2 regions of the Brevundimonas pondensis genome follow, and region 2 is predicted to be linked to the other one. Evidence: riboswitches for the same ligand, from Rfam matches in the RefSeq annotation. Region 2 holds a riboswitch; the other holds the start of a gene.

Region 1 (10,354 bases), 1.3 Mb from region 2:
CTATCCGCAGGCGAACGGCGACGAGGAACAGCTGATCCGCCTGGGCTTCCGCGACTTCGCCTTCGCCGCCCCGGCGCGCTGGGTCGTGTCGCGCCCCCGTCGGTCGAAGGCCTGGCTCTACGCCTTTGACTATGTGGAGGAAGCCCGGCGCGAGACCATGCCGCGCGCCAACCACGCCGCCGAAATTTTCCACGTCTTCGAGACCCTGGATCACCGTCCCGACGGCGCCCCGCCAGCGACCGAGGCTGACCGCGTCGTCAGCGCCGCCATGCACGCCCGCTGGATCGACTTCGCCAGAACGGGCGCGCCCGGCGCGGACTGGCCTGCCTATGTCCCCGCCGACGACGCCTGGATGGTGTTCAACGACACGCCCGGCGGCGAGGTCAAGCGCGGCTGGTGGAAGGCGGCGCTGGACCACCACGGCCGCAAAGGGAAGCTGCTAATCCTGCTGCTGCGCGCGCGGGATCGCCTGAGAACCCTGTTCTCGGCTAAAGTGACTCGATGACCGCCACCGAGACCAAGCCGCGCCCCAGGGCGAAAGCCAAGCCCGCGCCCAAGCCCAAGGCCCAGCGCCGCGAGGAGACGACGACCCGTATCCTCGACGTGGCCGAGGCCCTGTTCGCGCGCGACGGCCTGCACGGCGTCACCTTGAAGGCCGTGGCCAAGGAGGCGGGCGTCGATACGGCCCTGCTGCATTATTATTTCGACGACAAGAACCGGCTGTTCTCGACCGTCTTCGGCCGCCGCGCCGAGGTGGTGAACCGGCTGCGCCTCGACAGTCTGGACCGCTACGAGGCCGAGCACGGCGACGCCATGACGGTGCGCGGCGCCATCGACGCCTTCCTGCGCCCGCTATTCGTCCTGTTCGACGAGGGCGACAAGGCCTGGCTGAACTATGCCGCCCTGGTGGCCCAGGTGAACAACACCCCCGTCTGGGGCGGCGACACCATGCACCAACATTTCGACCCGGTGATCGACCGCTTCATCGGCGTGCTGAGACGCATCGCGCCAGAGACGCCACCGCGCCAGATCTACTGGTTCTATCACCTGCTGTCGGGGTCGCTGACTTTGTCGCTGGCCCAGACGGGCCGTATCGACGTCCTGTCCGGCGGCCTGTGCAAGTCCTCGGAAATGGGCGCCATCTGCGACGCCATGGAGGCCGTCTTCACCGGCGGGTTCGAGGCCATCCGCCGCTAACAAAGAAAAACCCGACCTCAGCGTCTGAGGTCGGGTTCCGGTCTCATCAGCCCATTGTCGGGATGACGAAGGAGCTGTCGGCGTGTTCCAGTTCGCTGTCAGGCCAGCGGGCCGTGACGGTCTTGGTCTTGGTCCAGAAGCGCAGACCTTCCATGCCGTGCTGGTTGATGTCGCCGAAGGCCGAACGCTTCCAGCCGCCGAACGAGTGATAGGCCACCGGCACCGGAATCGGCACGTTGATGCCGACCATGCCGACGTTGACGCGGGCGGCGAAGTCGCGGGCCGCGCGGCCGTTCTGGGTGAAGATGGCTACGCCGTTGCCGTACTGGTGCTTGCTCGGCAGGCTCAGGGCCTCCTCGAAGCTGGCGGCGCGCATGATCTGCAGCACCGGGCCGAAGATCTCTTCCTTGTAGGATTCCATCTCGGGCTTGACGTGGTCGAACAGCGACGGGCCGATGAAGAAGCCCTTCTCGTGGCCCTGCAGGCTGAACTCGCGGCCGTCGACGACCAGTTCGGCGCCTTCCTCGACGCCCTTGTTGATCCAGCCCAGGACCTTGTCCTTGTGGGTCTGGGTGACGACCGGGCCATAGTGGGCCTCGACGTCGGTCGAGACGCCGACGCGCAGGTTGGGGATCTCCGAGACCAGACGCTCGCGCAGTTCGTCGGCGGTGCGCTGACCGACCGGCACCACCACCGGCAGGGCCATGCAGCGCTCGCCAGCCGAGCCATAGGCCGCGCCGGTCAGGTCCTTGATCACCTGATCCATGTCGGCGTCGGGCAGGACGATGCCGTGGTTCTTGGCGCCGCCCATGGCCTGGACGCGTTTCCCGTGCTGGGCGCCCATCTGATAGACGTAGTGGGCGATGTCCGACGAGCCGACGAAGCTGACGGCGTGGATGTCAGGGTGGGTCAGGATGGCGTCGACCGCCACCTTGTCGCCGTGGACGACGTTCAGCACGCCCTTGGGCGCGCCGGCTTCCATCATCAGTTCCCCCAGACGCACCGGCAGCGACGGATCACGCTCGGACGGCTTAAGGATGAAGGTGTTGCCGGCGGCGATCGCCATGCCGAACATCCACATCGGGATCATGCCGGGGAAGTTGAACGGGGTGATGCCCGCCACGACGCCCAGCGGCTGGCGCATGGAATAGACGTCGATGCCGGGCCCGGCGCCTTGCGTGTACTCGCCCTTCAGCGCGTGCGGGATGCCGCAAGCGAATTCAATGACTTCCAGGCCGCGCTGAATGTCGCCCTTAGAGTCGGCGATGACCTTGCCGTGTTCCGAGGACAGCAGCTCGGCCAGCTCGTTCATATTGGCCTCGACCAGGCGCTTGAACTCGAACATGACGCGGGCGCGGCGCTGCGGGTTGGTCGAGGACCAGCCCTCGAAGGCGGCTTGAGCGGCCTGAACCGCGCGGTCCATCTCGCCGACGGTCGCCAGCTGGACGCGGGCCTGAACCTCGCCGGTGTTGGGGTTGAACACGTCGCCGAAACGGCCCGATGCGCCGTCGAAGGCCGCACCGTCGATGAAGTGGCGAATGTCGCGCATGAAGGCGTTTCCCTGTGATGTCGTTGTTCGTTCCAGCATGGCCTAGCAGACGAAGGGCTCGCCACCCATTGCAATCTTGCATCCTATGCTGTGCATTCGCGCAATGTTCGACTGGGACGACGTTCGCATCTTCATCGCCGCCGCGCGGGCGGGCTCGCTGGCTGTGGCGGCGCAGCGACTGGGCATAGACGCGGCCACGGTCGGGCGGCGCGTGGCGCGGCTAGAGACGGCGCTGAAATCGACCCTGGTGGTGCGCTCGGCGTCCGGCCTGCTGCTGACGGCGGCGGGGGCGCAACTGCTGGAGACGGCGCTGGACGCCGAAAGCGCGATGGAGGCCGCTGAGCGGGTGACGCGGCCCGACCTGATCGCCGGCACGGTGCGGATCAGCGCCTCCGAGGGCTTCGGCGGCGCGGTCCTAGCCCCCGCCCTGCCCGCGTTGCTGGCGGCGCACCCCGGCCTGAACATCGAACTGGCCGCCAGCTCCGGCTTCCTGTCGCCCAGCCGGCGCGAGGTGGACATGGCCATCACCCTGAGCCCCGCGGCCAGCCCGCGCCTGATCGTCGAGCCGCTGACGCCCTATCAACTGGCCCTCTATGCCGCGCCCGAGCACTTGACCCGGCATGGCGCGCCGCAGCGTGTTGAGGACCTGCCGGACTTCGACATCGTCGGCTATGTCGACGACCTGATCTATGCGCCGGAGCTGCATTATCTGGACGAGATCCGCCCCAACCTGAGGCCGCGCCTGGCCTCATCCTCGATCCGGGCGCAGCGGGACATGATCGCGGCGGGCGGCGGCATCGGGGTCCTGCCCTGCTTTCTGGCCGAGGGGCTGATGCGGGTCCTGCCCGATCAGGTGCTGATCGAGCGCCGCTTCTGGCTCAGCACCCACCGCGAGGTTCACGGCACGGCGCGGCTGAAAGCGGCGCGGCGCTGGATCAAGAGCCTGTGCCAGAATACGGCGGCGCGTCTGTCGCCCTACTAGAGCCCCAACAGGTCCGACCAGCGCCACTGGCCGGTCCCCAGCGCCAGCTTGGGCGCGCCGGGATCATCACTCAGGGTCACAACCACATAGCCGCGCACCGCCTGGGACTTGCACTCACGGGGCGAGAAGCCGACCACCACAGCCACGGCCTGACGCACGCCCGCCAGTCCCTTGCCGTCCTGACCGGGGCTCAGCACCCAATCGCCGTTCCAGATGACAATGGCCCGGCCACGCGCGCCGGAGTCGCGATAGGCCTCGGTCAGGCGCGCCCGGATGCGCGGGTCGTCGCGCAGGGCGTTCTGCAGACGCTCGATCATGTTGCAGACCCCTCCCGATCCCGAACCGGAGCCTGAGCCGGAACCACTGCCGGATCCCGTGCCCGTACCACTACCGGCGCCGCTGCCGACGCCGGAGCCGCCCCCGGCTGTCATCGCCCCTGCAAGGGCGGCGTCGCCCAGAAAGACGTAGGAGACGCTGGGCTCCGGCGCCGAGATCGGCACAGGCTCCACCGTCGGCGGCCGCCGCGCCGGACGGCTGGGCCGCGGCGCAGGACGCGCAGGCGGCGCAGGCGCGGCCTTGACCGGCGTCTTCACCGGGGTCGGCGGGGGCGCAGGCTTTGGCTCGGGCGTCGGGGCTGCGGCCGGCTTGCCGCCTCCGGCTTCCTGCGCCGCCGGTTCCGGCGCGGGCGGCGGCGGCAGAAGCTCAATCAGCTCCACCTCCATGACCGGTCGCTCCGGCGGATAGACGGGAACCTTGACCGGCGCGAACAGAATGACGGCCAGCACAAGGGCGTGCGTCAGAAGACTGAACGCCACGGTCGCCGGTCCTACGATCCTTCGCCGACGGTGCTGCCCACTCATTCAGCGACAACCCGCGATATTTCAATTTCAGTATGGCGAAGCTTCGACATTGATGTTCCGAAGTCGATCTCACGGCATATGACCATTACTTTGAAAATCATCTGCTCGTGTCAGGATCAAGGTGCTCGAAGCATAACGTTCGAGAAGCGCAAAAAACGCAGATATCTTAAATTTTTCTATAGTTAAGCTGGCACCTTTTCTTTCGTCACGCGTCTCTACCGCGCCGTTCCTGCGCAAACAGGACTGCTTGCGCATGCATCCGGGAATAGCGCTCCGGAACGAAGGAGACTGAACTTGATCAAACTGACCTCTCGCGCGATCGCTGTGACCAGCGTCGTGCTGATCGGCGGCCTGGCCGCCAGCGGCTGCGCCAGCCACCGTTTCGTGCGCGACAATGTCGCCGTGGTCGATGGCCGCGTGACCGAAGTCGACAACCATCTGACTCAGGTCGAAGGCACTGCCGGCGAAGCCCTGAACCGCGCCAACGCCGCCCACAAGCTGGCTGAAGGCAAGTTCCTGTATGAGGTCGTGCTGTCGGATGACTCGGTGAAATTCCCGGTCAACCGCGACGCCCTTTCGCCCGAGGCCGAACAGCGCCTGTCCGAACTGGTCCAGCGCCTCAAGGCCGAAAACCGCAACGTCTATCTGGAAATCCAGGGCCACACCGACTCGTCGGGCGACACCCACGCCAATGAAATGCTCGGCCAGGCCCGCGCCGAAGCCGTCCGCCGCTTCCTCAGCGACCAGGGCATCGCCCTGAACCGCATGGCGACCATCTCCTATGGCGAGACCAAGCCGGTGGCGCCGAACAACACGCGCGAAGGCCGCGCCCAGAACCGTCGCGTCGCTATCGTCGTGCTCAGCTGATCCCGAGGCGGCGGCTCAATTCAGGGCCGCCGCCCGGAAACGCAAAAGGGACCGGCGAATGATCGCCGGCCCCCTCACGATTGCCGTCCGCACCCGATGCGGCCGTCAACAGACAGGCGTCAGAAGCGAACGCGAACGCCGCCGAAGGCGCCCTGTCCGGCCGTGCCGTAGTTCAGGATCGTTTGATACTCTTCATCGAAGAGGTTCTCGACACGGCCATAGACTTCCAGGTGATCATTGATCGGATACGAAGCCCGAATATCGACCAGGGTGTAGGCGTCCAGGTCAGCGGAATTGTTCGCGGTGGTGAAACGCTCGCCGACATAGCGCACCGACACGCCCGTCTTCAGACCAAAGACCCAGGCGTAATCCGCCGCCAGATTGGCCGTATGCTCGGGCCGATAGGTCAGTTGCTTACCGTTGTAGTCGCCCTCAACATTCTGCGCCTCGGTCCAGGTGTAGTTGGCGCTGAGGTTCAGGCGGTCGGTCACGTCCACACGACCGATCAGCTCGATGCCCTGAGCCTCGGTCTTCTGCAGGTTCTTGTAATAGCCCCAACGGTTCACGCCGCCGCAAAGCGGATCGGTCGTGCCGACATCGCAGCTGTTGTAACGGATCTCGTTGTCCGCCTGACGATTGAAGTAGACGGCCGAGACGACGGCGCGATCAAAGAGGCGCTGCTCGACGCCGATTTCCCAGCTGTCGAATTCTTCAGGCTGAAGCGTCAGATTGCCAAGGTTGCTGTAGAGCTCATAGAGACCCGGTGCCCGGAAGCCCTGTCCCCAGCTGGCGCGCAGGACGGTGTCGCCCTCGTTCAGCGCCCATGCCGCCGCAGCCTGTCCCAGAGCCTTGCCGCCGTAGACTTCATGATCGTCGTAGCGCAGGCCGCCGGTCAGGGTCAGGCCATCCAGTGCGGTCCACTGGACCTGGCCATAGACGCTGTCGATACCGGCCTTGCCGCGGGTGTAGGCGGGGTTCGGGTCCCAGGCATCCGGCACACGAACCTTCATCTCCGAACGTTCGCTCTCGGCGCCAAAGGTGGCGTTCAGCGTCTCGCTGACGGCGAATACGCCCTGATATTCCCACCGCTGGTTCTGGCCGAGAGCATCATAGGTCAGGGGCTGAACATGTACGTCGGGATCGTAATACTGCGTGTCGGTATCGGTCCAGGCGTGGCCAATACGGTTACGCAGACGCCCGCCCAGAAGATCGAAATTCAGTCCGGCGTAGGCGGCCAGTTCACGCGTATTGCCGTAGCGACGCGCATCACCGTTCCAGGCATCGAGATCAACCCGGCCATCCGACCAGACCGATCGCAGGTCCAGCGACACGGCGTCAGTCAGCTTCAGGTTCACACGCCCCGACAGACCGGTATTGGCATAGCCGTCGTCCTCGGTTCCGGTGGCGTCGGCCGAGAAGCCGTCCGTCGAATAACGGCTGGCGGCCAGGCGCCAGTTCAGGCGCTCGCCGGCGCCGCCGACCCCGCCGCGGAAATAGGTCGTGCCGCGCGCGCCGGCCTCGGCGTCCAGGCTGCCTTGCAGGGCTTCGGTCGGTTCGGCGGTGACGATGTTCACCACGCCGCCGATGGCCTGGCTGCCCCACAGGGTCGATTGGGCGCCGCGCAGCACCTCGATGCGCGCCGTGTCGCCCACCAGCAGGTTTCCGAAGTTGTAGCCGCCTTGCGTCGAGGTCGGATCGTTCATCTTGACCCCGTCAAGAAGCACGACCGTGTGGTAGCTTTCCGCGCCCCGGATTCTCAGCCCGCTGACCGTTCCGACGCCGCCATTGCGCGTGTAGCTGACGCCCGGCGTCTCGGCCAGAAGCTCGACCACGGCCGTGGTCTGGCGGTTTTCCAGAGCGGCCTGGGTCAAGACCGTGACCGAGGCGCCGACGCGCTCGATCGGCTGAGCCGAACGGTTGGCGGTGACGACTACGTCTTCAACCTGGGTGGCGGCGGCGCGGCCGGCGACGTCGGGCGCGGCGGCTTGCTGGTCCGTTTCAACGGCGGCGGCGGGGAAGGCCGCCAACAGACTGGCGGCGGCGAGGGTAGCATAGGCGATCCGGTTCATCCGGCGGCTCCATTGACGACGCCGCGTCGTGGCTGCTTCCGGCGCCGTACAGACGCACGAAAACGGCCGCGAGCGCGGCAGGTTTTCACTTGTCGTCACACGAGTCACCTCGACCGCCCGGCACATCCCGACCGCGCAGAGAACGACGGCGACAGGCAGGTCTCCTGGCTTGCGGATCAGGGCCGATGCGCGTCGCCTTCCCAGAAGTCGTTCAGGCCGTGGCCTTCAGGACCGCCAGTGGCGTATGACGCGCGGGCTAACCGCTTACAGTTGCGGGAACAGCCGGAGTCTCACACTCCGTTCCCTTTTGATCCCCTTTCGGGGAACCTGACGCGTCGGTGGCAGTAGGGCCGCGCGCCGGTCAGGTCAACCATCGCAAAAGCGACCTCAGGCCGTCAGTCGATAACCGACACCCGGTTCTGTCGCGATCAGGCGCGGCTGAGCCGGGTCGGCTTCCAGCTTCTGACGCAGTTGGCCGATGACCACGCGCAGATACTGGGTGTCGTCGGCGTGGGCCTTGCCCCAGACGGCGGTCAGCAGGTCGCGGTGGCCGACGACCTTGCCGGCGTTGCGCGCCAGATGGGCCAGGACGTCGTATTCCTTGGGCGTCACGCGCACGGCGGCCTCGGCGCGGGTGATCAGGCGGCGCTCCAGGTCGATGACCACCTCCCCCGCCGTCAACGGCCCGCTGGCCTCCACGCGCGGGGCGGCCTGGCGCAGGTTGGCGCGGACCCGGGCCAGCAGTTCGCCGACGCCGAAGGGCTTTTCGACATAGTCGTCAGCCCCCAGGTCCAGGGCGGCGATCTTCTCGGCCTCCTTGTCGCGCGCCGACAGGATGATGATGGGACCGGAATAGAACTCCCGCGCGCGGGCCAGCACGTCCTTGCCGTCCATGTCGGGCAGGCCCAGATCCAGCACCACGGCGTCCGGGCTCCACAGGGCGATGCCGCGCAGGCCCTCCTGCCCGCTGTCGGCGCGGCGCGGCTCATAGCCGGCGGCGTCCAGCGCCGGGGACAGGAAGCGGTGGATCTGGGGCTCGTCGTCGATGACGAGAATCTGGGGACGGACAGCGGCCATTGGCGAAGTCTAGAGCAGGCTCGGGTGGGTGACGACGGCCTTGGGCAGGCTGATCAGGATGCGCGTGCCTTTTCCATCCTGAATCGGGCTGGCGGCGGCGATGCGGCCGTTCATGGCCTCGACGAAGCCCTTGGCGATGGCCAGGCCGAGGCCTGCGCCCTTGCTCCGGTCAGACGGCTCCTCCATGCGGCGAAACTTGTCGAAGACGCGCTCCAGCTCGGCGGTGGGGATGCCCTGGCCCTCATCCTCGATGGAGATGACCACCGCACCCCGGTCCTCATAGGCGGCCAGTTCGACGGTCGAGCCGTCGGGGCTGTAGGCCACGGCGTTTTCAAGGATGTTCACGAGCGCCTGCTCCAGCAGCCCCTGATCCACCATGACCAGGCTGAGCTGGGCCGGGAAGTCGCGGGTCATTTTCCGCCCGCCCAGACGCCGCGCCACCCGTTTGCCCGCCGCGTTCAGCACATCGCGCACGTCGACCCAGTCGGCGCGAATGTTCAGACCGCCGCCCTCCAGCCGGGTCATGTCCAGCAGGTCGCCGACATAGCGACTGAGCCGCTCGGCCTCCTCGCGGATCGACAGCAGCAGGTCGGCGCGCACGGCCGGCGTCAGCTTGTCGCCCAGGTCGATCAGCGTCGTCGAGGCGCCCAGCACCGTGGACAGGGGCGTCCGCAAATCATGGCTGACCGAGTTCATCAGCGCGCCCCGGAAACGGTCGGTGCGACGCAGGGTCTCGGTCTCGACCGCCTGCCCGGCCAGGTCGGCGCGCTCGACCGCCACGGCGCCCTGATCCAGCAGGGCCAGGGCCAGTTTTTCCTCGTCCGAACCGGGCGACAGGGCCGCCGCCTCGATCCCCGCCACGCCCGCCCGGTCGCGCACGCCCTGCAGGGGCCGGAAAGTCCAGCGCGCCTGCGGCAGGGTTCCGGTGCCGTGGCCCGCCGGTTCGCCCTTCTCCCAGGCCCAGCGGGCGGCGGCCATGGCCTCGGCGTCCAGCGCCGCCTTGGTCGGCGCGCCCGCGATCAGGGTCAGTTCGTCGTTGAGGGGCAAAAGGACCACAGCCCCCGCTCCGGCCGCCGCCGCCGTCTGTTCGGCCAGGATGCGCGCGGCGGCGGCGCGGTCGCCCACCCCGGTCAGCCTCTGGCTGGCGGCCAGCAGGGCCGAGACCGCCGAGGCGCGGCGCTGGGCCGCCCTGGCCTGCTCGCGCACGCGCCCGGCCAGGACGCCGGTCGTCAGGGCCACGGCCCAGAAGACGATCAGGGTCAAAAGGTCGGTCGGCGAGCCGATAGCGAAGCTGTAGCGCGGCTGAAGAAACAGGAAGTTGTAGGTCAGGAAGGCCAGCGTCGCCGCCGCCAGCGCCGGACGCAGGCCATAGAGCACCCCCGCCGCCAGCACCGCCGACAGGTAGATGACGCCCAGATCAACCCGCTCGAAGGTCCGGTCCAGCAGCAGGGCGAGGCCCGTCGCCGCGACGACACAGGCCGCGCCGACGGCATAGCCGCGCCAGCCGCCGGTCAGGACCATGCGCGGCTCGCGCAGGGTCTTCTCCTCCAGATCGGCTCCATCGGTAATGACGTGGACCGCCACCCCGCGCGCCTGGCGCAGCAGTTCGGCGGCCAGCGACCGGCCCAGCCATTCGGACAGGCGGCTGTCGCGGCCCTTGGCCAGAACGATCTGGGTGATGTTGTTCTGATGGGCGTGGTCCATGACGGCGCGCACCACGTCGTCGCCGCTCAGGACCACCGTGCGCCCGCCC
Region 2 (10,354 bases):
GCCATAGGACCAGCCCATCATGGCGATGCGGCTGTCATCGACATAGGGCAGCGACCGCAGATAGTCGGCGGCGATGACCTGATCCTCGATCTCGGGCTGACCCATCTTCAGATAGAGGGCCTGCTTGAACGCCGCCGAACGATCGCCCTCGCCCCGGTTGTCCAGTCTGAAGACGATATAGCCCGCCTCGGTCAGCAACTGGTTGGTCGCCGACTGCCAGCCGTTCTTCACGCCGCCGCCCGAGGGCCCCCCGTACACCTGCATCACGACTGGATAGGTCTTGCTTGGGTCAAAATCAGGCGGCGTGGTCATCTGCCACATCAGCGTCTCGCCGTGGCTTTGCAGGGTGCCGAAGGTCGGCTTCTGCTGCCGCTCGGCATAGGGCCAGAAGGGGTGGCCGGGCTGCAGCCTGTTCTCCTCGATCCAGCGGATGCGCTGGCCGTCGATGCCATAGAGGGCCGACTGCATCGGCGTGTTCACGTCGGTATAATTGCCGACATAGGCCGTGCCGGTCCGGTTGACCGAGGCGCTCCACCAGCCGCCGCGCGGGGTGATCTCTACGGGCGTCGCGGTCCGCTTCATGCTGGCGCGGAACAGCTGCTGCTCGATCGGGTACTCCTTGCCGTCGCGCATCGAGGCGGTGAAGAAGATCTCCCCCGTCGCCTCATTGACGCCTTCCAGCGCCTTGACCGGATAGTCGCCGCGCGTGATCGCCCGCAGGCGGCGGCCGTCGCGGTTGTGGAGATAGAGGTGCTTCCAGCCGCTCTCTTCCGACGCCCAGATGAAGTTCCCGTCCGTCAGCGCCTTGAAGTCATGATTCAGCGGCACCCAGGCGTCCGAGCGCTGGGTGGCGATGACGCGGCTGGCGCCAGTCGCCGGATCGACGCTCAGCAGGTCGAGCGTCTTCTGGTCGCGCGACAGGCGCTGGACGTACAGGGTCCGCCCGTCCTTGGCCCAGTTGACGCGGGCCAGATAGATGTCGGCGTTCGCGCCCAGGTCGACCTTGACCCGCTGCCCCGCCTGCACGTCCTGCACATAGAGTTCGACCACGGCGTTGGGGCGACCGGCGCGCGGGTAGCGCTGCTCGATCACCGAGGCGCCGCCGCCGGTGATGTCCAGGCGCGGAATGATGTCGACCTGGGTCTCATCGGTGCGTTGCAGGGCGATGAAACGCTCGTCCGGGCTCCACCAGTAGCCGGTGTCGCGATCCAGCTCTTCCTGGGCGATGAACTCGGCCGTGGCCCAGGTGATCAGTCCGTCGCCGTCCGTGGTGATCGCCTGCTCGGCGCCCGAGGCCAGGTTGAGCACGACCAGATCCTGATCCCGCACGAAGCTGACGAAGGCGCCCTTGGGCGAAACCTTGGCGTCGATCTCATCGGCCGTGGTTTCGGTCAGACGGCGCACGCTGCCATCAGCACGGTTAGCCAGGAAGATGTCGCCTTCCAGCGGCGCCAGGATGTAGCGGCCCTGCTCGTCCCACGAATATTCGACCACGCCCCGCTGCGAAATCCGCATCCGTTCGCGCCGCGCCTTCTCGGCCTCGGACAGCTCGCCGGCATCAGGGACCAAGGCCCGTGCGTCGATCAGCTTGAAGGGCTCGCCGCCCTTCACCGGCGCGGCCCACAGGTCCAGCACGTCCACGTCGTCCTCGCGCGAGCGCAGGAAGGCGACCAGTTCGCCGTCGGGCGACAGGCTAACGCCCTTGGCCACCGGCCCGGCCAGGGACGGATTGGCGAACACCCGCTCGACCGTCAGGATCGAGGACGCGGGCGCTGTGGCGGCGGGCGGAGCCGCCGGCTGCGGAGAAGATTGGGCAAAGGCCGAGGTCGCAGCCATCAGGATCGTCGAAGCAAGAAGGAATGTGCGCATGGCGGCGAAGCTAGAGGCGGATTCTTCCGCCGTCATCCGCAAATCTGCGCGGCTGCGACGCCCGCGAGCCTTTCGCATTCGCCCGCGACCGCCTAGTTAGGCCCCATGTCCGACGCCTCCACCGCCGCGCCGCCCGTCAAGGCCAGCCCGTTCCACAATCTGGAAGTCCTGTGGGTCCGCCACTGGAACGATCAACTGTTCAGCTTCGGCGTGAAACGGCCGGAGGATTTCCGCTTCCGTTCGGGCGAGTTCGTCATGATCGGTCTGCCGGGCGAAGACGGCGCAAAGCCCATCCTGCGCGCCTATTCCATCGCATCGCCCTTCTGGGCCGAGGAACTGGAGTTCTTCTCGATCAAGGTCGAGGACGGCCCCCTGACCTCGCGCTTGCAGAAGATCCAGCCGGGCGACAGCGTTCTGATGGGCAAGAAGCCGACCGGCACCCTGGTGCTGGACGCCCTGACCGGCGGCGAGCGTCTGTGGCTGATCGGCACCGGCACGGGCCTGGCGCCCTGGCTGTCGGTCGCGCGCGATCCGGAAACCTATTCCCGCTTCAAGCAGGTCATCGTCTGCCACACGGTGCGCAACGTCGCCGACCTGGCCTATCGCGACTTCTTCAGCCACGAGATCCACGACGATCCGCTGATCGGCGACGAGGCCAAGGCTCAGTTGACCTATTATCCGACCGTGACCCGCGAGCGTTTCGAGACGCCGGGCCGCATCACCGATCGCATCAAGTCGGGCGACGTCTTCGCCGACCTGCAACTGCCCATCGGCTTCTCGCCCAACAGCGACCGCGTCATGCTGTGCGGCTCGATGGCCATGATCAAGGAGACCGGCGAGTTGCTGGAATCCTACGGCCTGAAAGAAGGCTCGAACGCCGAACCCGGCGACTATGTTCTGGAGCGCGCCTTTGTCGGCTGACCTGATGACCGCCCCCCGCACCGTCGCCATCGACGACCGCAAGGCCCCGGAAGACTGCGCAACCATGATCGACGTGCGTCAGGGCGTGGATGCCCTGGACCGCGCTCTGGTGACCCTGCTGGCCGAGCGCCAGCGCTATATGGACGCCGCCGCCCGCATCAAGCCGAACCGCGACGCCGTCTTCGACCAGGCCCGCATCGACGACGTGGTGGCAAAGGTGCTGGCGGCGGCCGAACCCGCCGGCCTGTCGCCCGACATCGCCGAGCCGGTCTGGCGCCTGCTGATCGACCGCTGCATCGCCCACGAGTTCGGAACCTGGGACCGCACACGCAACCCCAAGCCATAAACATATAAGCATATCGTTATATGTTCTTGACTTACCCCGGCGCATAAGGCCTTTTGCCCGCCGTCGTGGTCTGCGCGTCGTTTCGGCGGCGCGGAGCTAAGAGGGAAGCCGGTGCGACACCGGCGCTGCCCCCGCAACTGTAAGCGGCGAGCCGAAGGTTCATCTTGTGTCACTGGCGTTTCGACGCCGGGAAGGCCGAGCCTGAAGCCGTGACCCGTGAGCCAGGAGACCTGCCCCGACAGATAACGTCCTCCGGCGGGGTGTCCGGTCAGGCCGCATGTGCGCCGCCGGTCTCCTGAAGCCCGCGCGGGCGTGCGCGCGCCCCTGTCTGAAGCCCTGCCCTTGCAAAGGCTTCGAGACATGACCGTCCGCCCCAACGTCCAGTCCGCCATTCTCGGCTTCCCCCGTATCGGCCCGAAACGCGAGCTCAAAGCCGCGCTCGAAGCGCATTGGGCCGGGCGAATGAGCGCCGACGACCTGCTGGCGACCACCGCGGACCTGCGCGCGCGCACCTGGCGGAAGCAACGCGAGTTGGGCGCAAACATCATACCTTCCAATGACTTCTCGCTATACGATCATGTTCTGGACACGTCCGCCATGGTCGGAGCCTTGCCGACGCTTTACGGCCAGGAGACGGAACAGGTCGCACTGAAGACCTATTTCGCCACGGCGCGCGGATCGCAGGGCGAACACGAAGCGACATGCGGATGCGGCCATGGCGCCGCGCCCGGAGGCGAAGGTGTGCCGGCGGCCGAAATGACCAAGTGGTTCGACACCAACTACCACTACATCGTGCCGGAATTCACCGAGAACCAGACTTTCCGCCTGACGTCGACCAAGGCGCTGGACGAGTATCTGGAAGCCAAGGCGCTGGGCATAGAAACACGCCCCGTCCTTTTGGGGCCGGTCAGCTATCTTTTGCTGGGCAAGGCGCGGAATGCTGACTTCGATCCCTTGAGTCTGCTGCCGCAACTTCTGCCGGTCTACGCCGAGGTTCTGCGCTCCCTGGCCCGCGCCGGCGCCACCTGGGTGCAGATGGACGAACCCTGCCTGGTGACCGATCTGAACGATGAGGCCCGTGAGGCCTACCGGCTGGCCTATCGCGTACTGACCGACGTCGTGCCCCCCACCAAGGTCATGCTGACCACCTACTTCGGGGGCTTGGGGGACAACCTGGAAACCGTACTGTGGCTTCCGATCGATGGTCTGCATATCGACCTGACCCGTGCGCCCGAGCAGTTGGACGCCGTGCTGGCGGACGCCCGACCGGATCTGGTCCTTTCATTGGGCGTCATCGACGGGCGCAACATCTGGAAAGCCGACCTCAACGCAATTCTCGACCGATTGGAGCCTGTCATCGACAGAGGCCGCACAGTGATCCTGGCGCCGTCCTGCTCCTTGTTGCACACGCCCATCGATCTCGAGCGGGAAACAACGCTGGACCCCGAGGTGAAGGACTGGCTCGCCTTTGCCGTACAGAAAATCGCCGAGCTGGAGATTCTGACCCGTGCCTTGAACCAGGGGCGCGAGAGCGTGCGCGAAATTCTGGATGCAGCTTCGGCTTCTGTCGCCTGCCGAGCGGCCTCTCCCCGTATTCACGACCCGGTGGTTCAGGCGCGTACAGCCGACCGCACGCAGATGCAGACGCGGCGTTCCTCCTCTTTCGAGGTGCGTCGTGCGGCTCAGGTTCGCCGTCTGAACCTGCCCGCCTGGCCGACAACCACCATAGGCTCATTCCCCCAGACCCCCGCCGTCCGAAAGGCCCGCGCCGACCACGGCAAAGGCGTCATCGACGCCGGCGCCTATGAGGCCTTCCTGCGCGAGGAAACGGCCCGAACCATCAGGTGGCAGGAAGAGATCGGTCTCGATGTCCTGGTCCATGGCGAATTCGAACGCAACGACATGGTCCAGTATTTCGGCGAACAGCTCTCCGGCTTCACCTTCACCAGGAACGCATGGGTCCAATCCTACGGCTCGCGCTGCGTGCGTCCGCCCATCATCTACGGCGATGTTTCCCGGCCCCTGCCGATGACGGTGGAATGGTGGCGCTACGCCCAGTCCCTGACCGACAAGCCGATGAAGGGCATGCTGACCGGACCCGTGACCATCCTGAACTGGTCCTTCGTTCGCGACGACCAGCCTCGTAGCGAGACCTGTCGCCAGATCGCCTTCGCCATCCGTGACGAAGTGCTCGACCTAGAAGCCGCCGGCGCTCCCATCATCCAGATCGACGAGGCGGCCCTGCGCGAAGGCCTGCCCCTGCGCCGATCTGACTGGCAGGCCTATCTCGGATGGGCGGTGGAGTGTTTCCGCATCACCGCCTCGGGCGTCGCCGACCACACCCAGATCCACACCCATATGTGCTACTCCGAGTTCAACGACATCATCCGTTCGATCGGAGAGATGGACGCGGACGTCATCTCCATCGAGACCTCGCGTTCGAAGATGGAGTTGCTGGACGCCTTTTCTGACTATCGCTACCCCGCGGAGATCGGACCGGGGGTCTACGACATCCACTCGCCGCGCGTGCCCGCCGTCGAAGACATCAGCGCCCTGCTGAAGGCCGCGGCCGAGAGACTGCCCGCTGACCGTCTGTGGGTGAATCCCGATTGCGGCCTGAAAACACGAAGCTGGCCGGAGACCGAAGCGGCGCTCGTCAACATGGTCACCGCGGCGCGGGCGGCGCGGGCATGAGCATCCGGCTGATCGACATGGTGTTTCCCGGCGACGCCAATCACCATGGCACCCTGTTCGGCGGCGTGGGACTGGCGCACCTGGACAAGGTCGCCTTCCTGGCCGCCAGCCGGCATGCGCGACGCACCGTGGTGACCGCAGGCTGCGAACGGATCGACTTCGCCGCACCGGCGCGGATTGGTGAAATGGTCGAGGCTGTGGGTCGTGTGGTGCGGACCGGCCGAACTTCGCTCGGCGTGGAAGTTGAACTTCACGCCGAGGCCCTGTTGAGCGGCGAACGGCGCCTGTGCACCCGAGGCCTGTTCAACATGGTCGCCCTGGGCGCGGATCAGCTGACGCTGTCTCCGCCGCCCGGGATCGACATCCCGACAGAGGCGGATGATTGGTTAAGGGCCGCCGACATGGTCTTCCCCGGCACGACCAATCACTACGGCACCCTGTTCGGCGGAGACGCCCTGAAGTTGATGGGCAAGGCGGCCTTTGTCGCGGCGACGCGACGTGCGCGAAAAGTCGTGGTCATGGCCGCCACCCACCGCATCGACTTCAGCACCCCAATCCGCGAAGGCGACATGGTGGAGACGGCCTCACGCGTGAAGACGACAGGCCGCTCCTCGTTGACCATCGAGGTCCAGCTTTGGGCCGAAGACCTGCTGAACGGTCGACGTAGTCACTCGGCGACGGCGGAGTTCGTCATGGTGGCGGTCGATCAGAGCGGCCGTCCTGAGCCGTTGGGCTGATCGCCGAAGTTCAGGCCGGAGGCTCCAGCTGAACAGCGAGGCGCAGCGGCTGCAGCATGCCCTTGGGCGGCGGCGGCAGACGGCGACCGTCCACCACCCCACGCAAGGCTGCCGAAGCCTTGAGCGGAGCGCGCGGCGCCGGTTCGACGCGGGTGACGACGCCGTCAGCCGAAACCCACAACCTCAGCTCCAAAGACTCGGTCGGCTGATCCGGGGATGAGCGGAGCTGGTCCAATTCCTGACGCAGGTCGATCGCCGCCGCCTCATCAGCTTCCAGCCAGGTCGTCAAAGTCCGTGTTGCGTTCTCGGCATAGGCGACCCAGGCTTCGGGCGCCTCGTCGGGCGTCAGGCTCTGGGCCTGCGCCTGGCCCGCCAGGCCCAGAACGGCGGCTATCCCGGCCGCGAGGGTCCGAAACGGGGCATGTAGATGAGACCTGGAAGCGATCATCAGTCCTGACCTAACGGGCGGGTTGCGCGGCGACCTGAGGCAGGCGTTCGCGTTCGAAAGTGATGGTCGACAGGCGACTGTCCAGGAGTTGCACCACCTCGGCGGTCAGGTCGTTGGCGAAGTTGCCGCCCAGCGCCGAGTTGCGGTCCAGCAGCAGACCGCAGGCCTTGGCGGCATAGACCTGGGCGATGGCGGGCTGGGCCTCGTTGGCGATGCGCTCCATCGCCTTGAGGCGAGTCGCCTCGACCTCCTGATTGGCGTGGGCCGCCTTCTGCTGCAAGGCCTGCCATTGGCCGGCCAGGGCCTCCGCGCGCTGGCGGCGAGCGGCGTTGTCAGGCTGCCCTTCGAGGGCGCGTAGTTGGGTCTCAAGCGGCTGGCGCTCGGTCTCGATCTCGGTCTGGGCCATGGCGGCCAGTTCCTGAAGGCGGGCGCTGGCGGCCTTGCCGGCGGCGGCGTTGGCGAAGACCGCCTCGCGCGACAGCAGGCAGACGCCCGGGATGACCGGACCGCCCAGCGGCTGGGCCTGTTGCGCGGCGGCCGGCAGGGCGGCGCCCGCGACCGCGGCGAGGGTCAAGGCTGCGAAGATAAAGCGATTGGTCATGGCTCAGGCTTTCTTGGACTTGGTCGGCTTGGTCGCGGGCTCAACGGTCGTCGTCGCCTGCCCGTGCAGGGCCAACAGCGCGCCGAAACGCTCCAGCGAGGCCAGATGGAAGTGAACCAGCGCAAGCCAGCCCTTGCGATGCCAATCCAGGACGACAGCTTCATCCAGCTTGGCGAACTGATCCGTATCGATGATCTGGAAACCGTCGAGACCCAGCTTGCGGCCATCCGGCAGGGTGACGTCGGCGCGGCGGTCGATCAGCAGGCCTTGGGCGCGCAGGGCCTCGGCAAAGGCCTGGGTGGCGCCGGCCTCGCCCTGGAAGGCGTTGCAGAAGGCCATGGCCTCCAGCGTCAGTTGCGTCGGCTGATCACCGTCGAACAGGGCCGTCCCCTCCTCGCCCGAAGGGGCCAGTCGTTCCGAGGCGGCGTCGACGGCCAGGGCGAAGCCGTCGGGATTGACGGTGGCGATGAAGCCGAACGGATAGCGGCGCACATAGGCGGGCACATAGGCGTCCTCGGCCCAGCGGCCGTCGGCGACGAACAGGTTGCGCTGCTCCAGACCCAGGACGACGACCGGCTGCGCCCCCTCCCCGGCCGAGAAGACGACGGGGTAGCTGCGGGCGGCGGCGGCGATCTCGCTAACCACTACGGGGACAAAGGGCGTGTCGGCGGCGAAGGCCGCGTCGCCATCCTTCAGGCGCCAGCTTCCGTGCTGGACCGCCGAGAGCGGCTGGGGGTCGCGATAGAAGAGCGGCAAGGCGCCTGCGGGAGAAGCGTCGGACATGGGATACTCCAGTCGGAAGAAGGGAGTGTGAAGGGTGGGCGCGTGGGCCTCCCTTCACGCTGCGGTTACTCGCCGAAGCCGAGGAAGCGGCTAGTGATGATGGCCGGGATGTCGCCGGTCGGCTTGGAACGGGCGCGTTCGGCCAGACGGGCGGCCTCGGCCACCACTGAACTGCTGGCCGAAGAGGCGGCCGTCAGGGCGCCGGTGTTGACCGCCGCCACCGCCGGGATGCCCACCGCGTCGCCCTTGACCTGGATGTTGGCGGCGTTGACCACCTGCAGGGCGGCCAGGTTGACGTTGCCCGAAACCCGGATGCCCGCCTCGCCCGCATCGATCGTGCCGAGCGGCGCGATCAGGTCCACGTCGCCCGCCGGGATCTCCGGGATCGGGTTCAGGGTGGCGATGCCGGCGCCGGTGTTCTGGGTCGGCGGCGACAGGGTGACGTTGCCGTACAAATCATAGACCCGGCGCGGCGGCTGATAGACGGCGGTCGACTTGGACCCCCGCCCGGCGTTGATGTCGCCCTCGGCCGACCACATGAACAGGTCGCCGCCGAAGGTGGTGAAGACCCGGCTCTGGCCCAGCAGCACCGATCCCAGCGAATAGACGTCGATGTCGCCCGACCCCATGGACAGGACCCCCGCCGTCGAGGGCGGCGCCACGCCGCCGACGCCGACCACCGTCTGGCCGCCCGCCACCAGCATCTCGATGTTGCCGCCGAACAGGGTCCGCACCGCCGAGCCGCCGAACATGGTCAGGTCGCCGGCGTAGGAGATGGCCTTTCCGCTGGCGTCCTTCTCGGGAAGCAAGACGGAGATGGCGTTACGGCCGCGCAGGTAGCTGCCGAAACGCGCGCCATTGGGGTCGTTGTATTCACGCCCCCCCGCCTTCAGTTCGTCGAAGTAGACCAGTCGGGCGAAGACGGCGCGCTGCTGGCGGTCCAGGCCGTTGAAGTAGGTCAAGGCGTCACGGGCGTCGGCGGCTTCATAGCCGAAGCGGTTTTCCAGCCACTGGATCAGTTCAACGTCATAGGTCTTGACCACCTTGCCGGCCTGGTCGGCCAGCGGCCGCCCGACCTCGGCCAGGTTGGCTGGGTCCAGATACAGCTTGGTGAAGGCGTCATAGTTGGGACCGCCCGCCCCGACCCCGGTCAGGATCGAGATGCCGGCCCCGCCGTTACGGGTCGATGGCGACAGGTCGAACAGCGGACCGACGCTGGTGAAGCGACCATTGCCGGCCTGATAGATGTTGCGCCCCGCCTCGACCACCAGATTGCCAGGACCCGCCACGGTCATGTTGCCGTAGATGATGTCCCGGCCCGCCGAGATCAGCGAGATGTCGGATGGGTCATTGTGCACCACCAGACCACCCAGGTTGAACACCCCGAACAGATAGGCCGGCGCGCCGCGGCACTCGATCGGACCGCTGTTCAGACAGCCGATGCCCGTGCCCGTGCCCAGGTTGACGATGTCGCGCGAGGCGCGCAGGTCGACCGAGCCGGAGTTGACGTAGAGCTGCGACTGGCCGTCGTAGGTGATGAAGCCGAAGTTCAGATTGCTGATGTCGCCGTCGGCCGCATAGAAGAGCGCCGGGTTCTGGCGGCCCGTCCGCAGCGTGCCCGTCGCCGTATCCGGCTGGAAGGCCAGCAGGCCGCCGAGGGTCGCCGCATTGCCCTTGATCGGCTGGACGACGTTCACCGGTGCGCCTTGCGTATCGCGCCAGTCGGTCATCCACACCGGGCGGAACGGATTGGGCAGAAGATCCAGCGTCCGGGCCATACCCGACAGGGCGACCGGGCGACCGGCGGCGTAGGACCCGCCCGCGTCCGGATCGCGCGAACCGCCGCCCAGGATCGAGGTTCCGGCCAGGTATTCGACCAGTCCCATCGACGACGGCGCCAGCTCCAGCGGCGGGATGCCGCCGCTGCAGTTGTCGTCGCAACGTTCCGCGCTCCA

The links. Region 2 has a riboswitch for cobalamin ahead of metE (5-methyltetrahydropteroyltriglutamate--homocysteine S-methyltransferase). Riboswitches for the same ligand answer to the same signal wherever they lie in the genome.
Region 1: it holds a riboswitch for cobalamin, as region 2 does, so the genes downstream of both, IFE19_RS11180 (TonB-dependent receptor plug domain-containing protein) here and metE (5-methyltetrahydropteroyltriglutamate--homocysteine S-methyltransferase) in region 2, are expected to answer to the same signal.

Annotation. Positions count from the first base shown of each region.
Region 1 covers NZ_CP062006.1:2,235,019-2,245,372, forward strand. The annotation lists gene IFE19_RS11145 (carboxylesterase/lipase family protein) at 1-505, shown strand, start outside; gene IFE19_RS11150 (TetR/AcrR family transcriptional regulator) at 502-1,197, shown strand; gene IFE19_RS11155 (CoA-acylating methylmalonate-semialdehyde dehydrogenase) at 1,244-2,746, opposite strand; gene IFE19_RS11160 (LysR family transcriptional regulator) at 2,850-3,728, shown strand; gene IFE19_RS11165 (hypothetical protein) at 3,725-4,543, opposite strand; gene IFE19_RS11170 (hypothetical protein) at 4,658-4,843, opposite strand; gene IFE19_RS11175 (OmpA family protein) at 4,883-5,455, shown strand; gene IFE19_RS11180 (TonB-dependent receptor plug domain-containing protein) at 5,575-7,524, opposite strand; cobalamin riboswitch at 7,662-7,869, opposite strand; gene IFE19_RS11185 (response regulator) at 7,912-8,601, opposite strand; gene IFE19_RS11190 (sensor histidine kinase) at 8,611-10,354, opposite strand, start outside.
Region 2 covers NZ_CP062006.1:903,730-914,083, reverse strand. The annotation lists gene IFE19_RS04645 (S9 family peptidase) at 1-1,836, opposite strand, end outside; gene IFE19_RS04640 (ferredoxin--NADP reductase) at 1,975-2,790, shown strand; gene IFE19_RS04635 (chorismate mutase) at 2,795-3,136, shown strand; cobalamin riboswitch at 3,186-3,388, shown strand; gene metE (5-methyltetrahydropteroyltriglutamate--homocysteine S-methyltransferase) at 3,497-5,830, shown strand; gene IFE19_RS04625 (acyl-CoA thioesterase) at 5,827-6,567, shown strand; gene IFE19_RS04620 (hypothetical protein) at 6,578-7,015, opposite strand; gene IFE19_RS04615 (OmpH family outer membrane protein) at 7,026-7,616, opposite strand; gene IFE19_RS04610 (SapC family protein) at 7,620-8,399, opposite strand; gene IFE19_RS04605 (filamentous haemagglutinin family protein) at 8,465-10,354, opposite strand, start outside.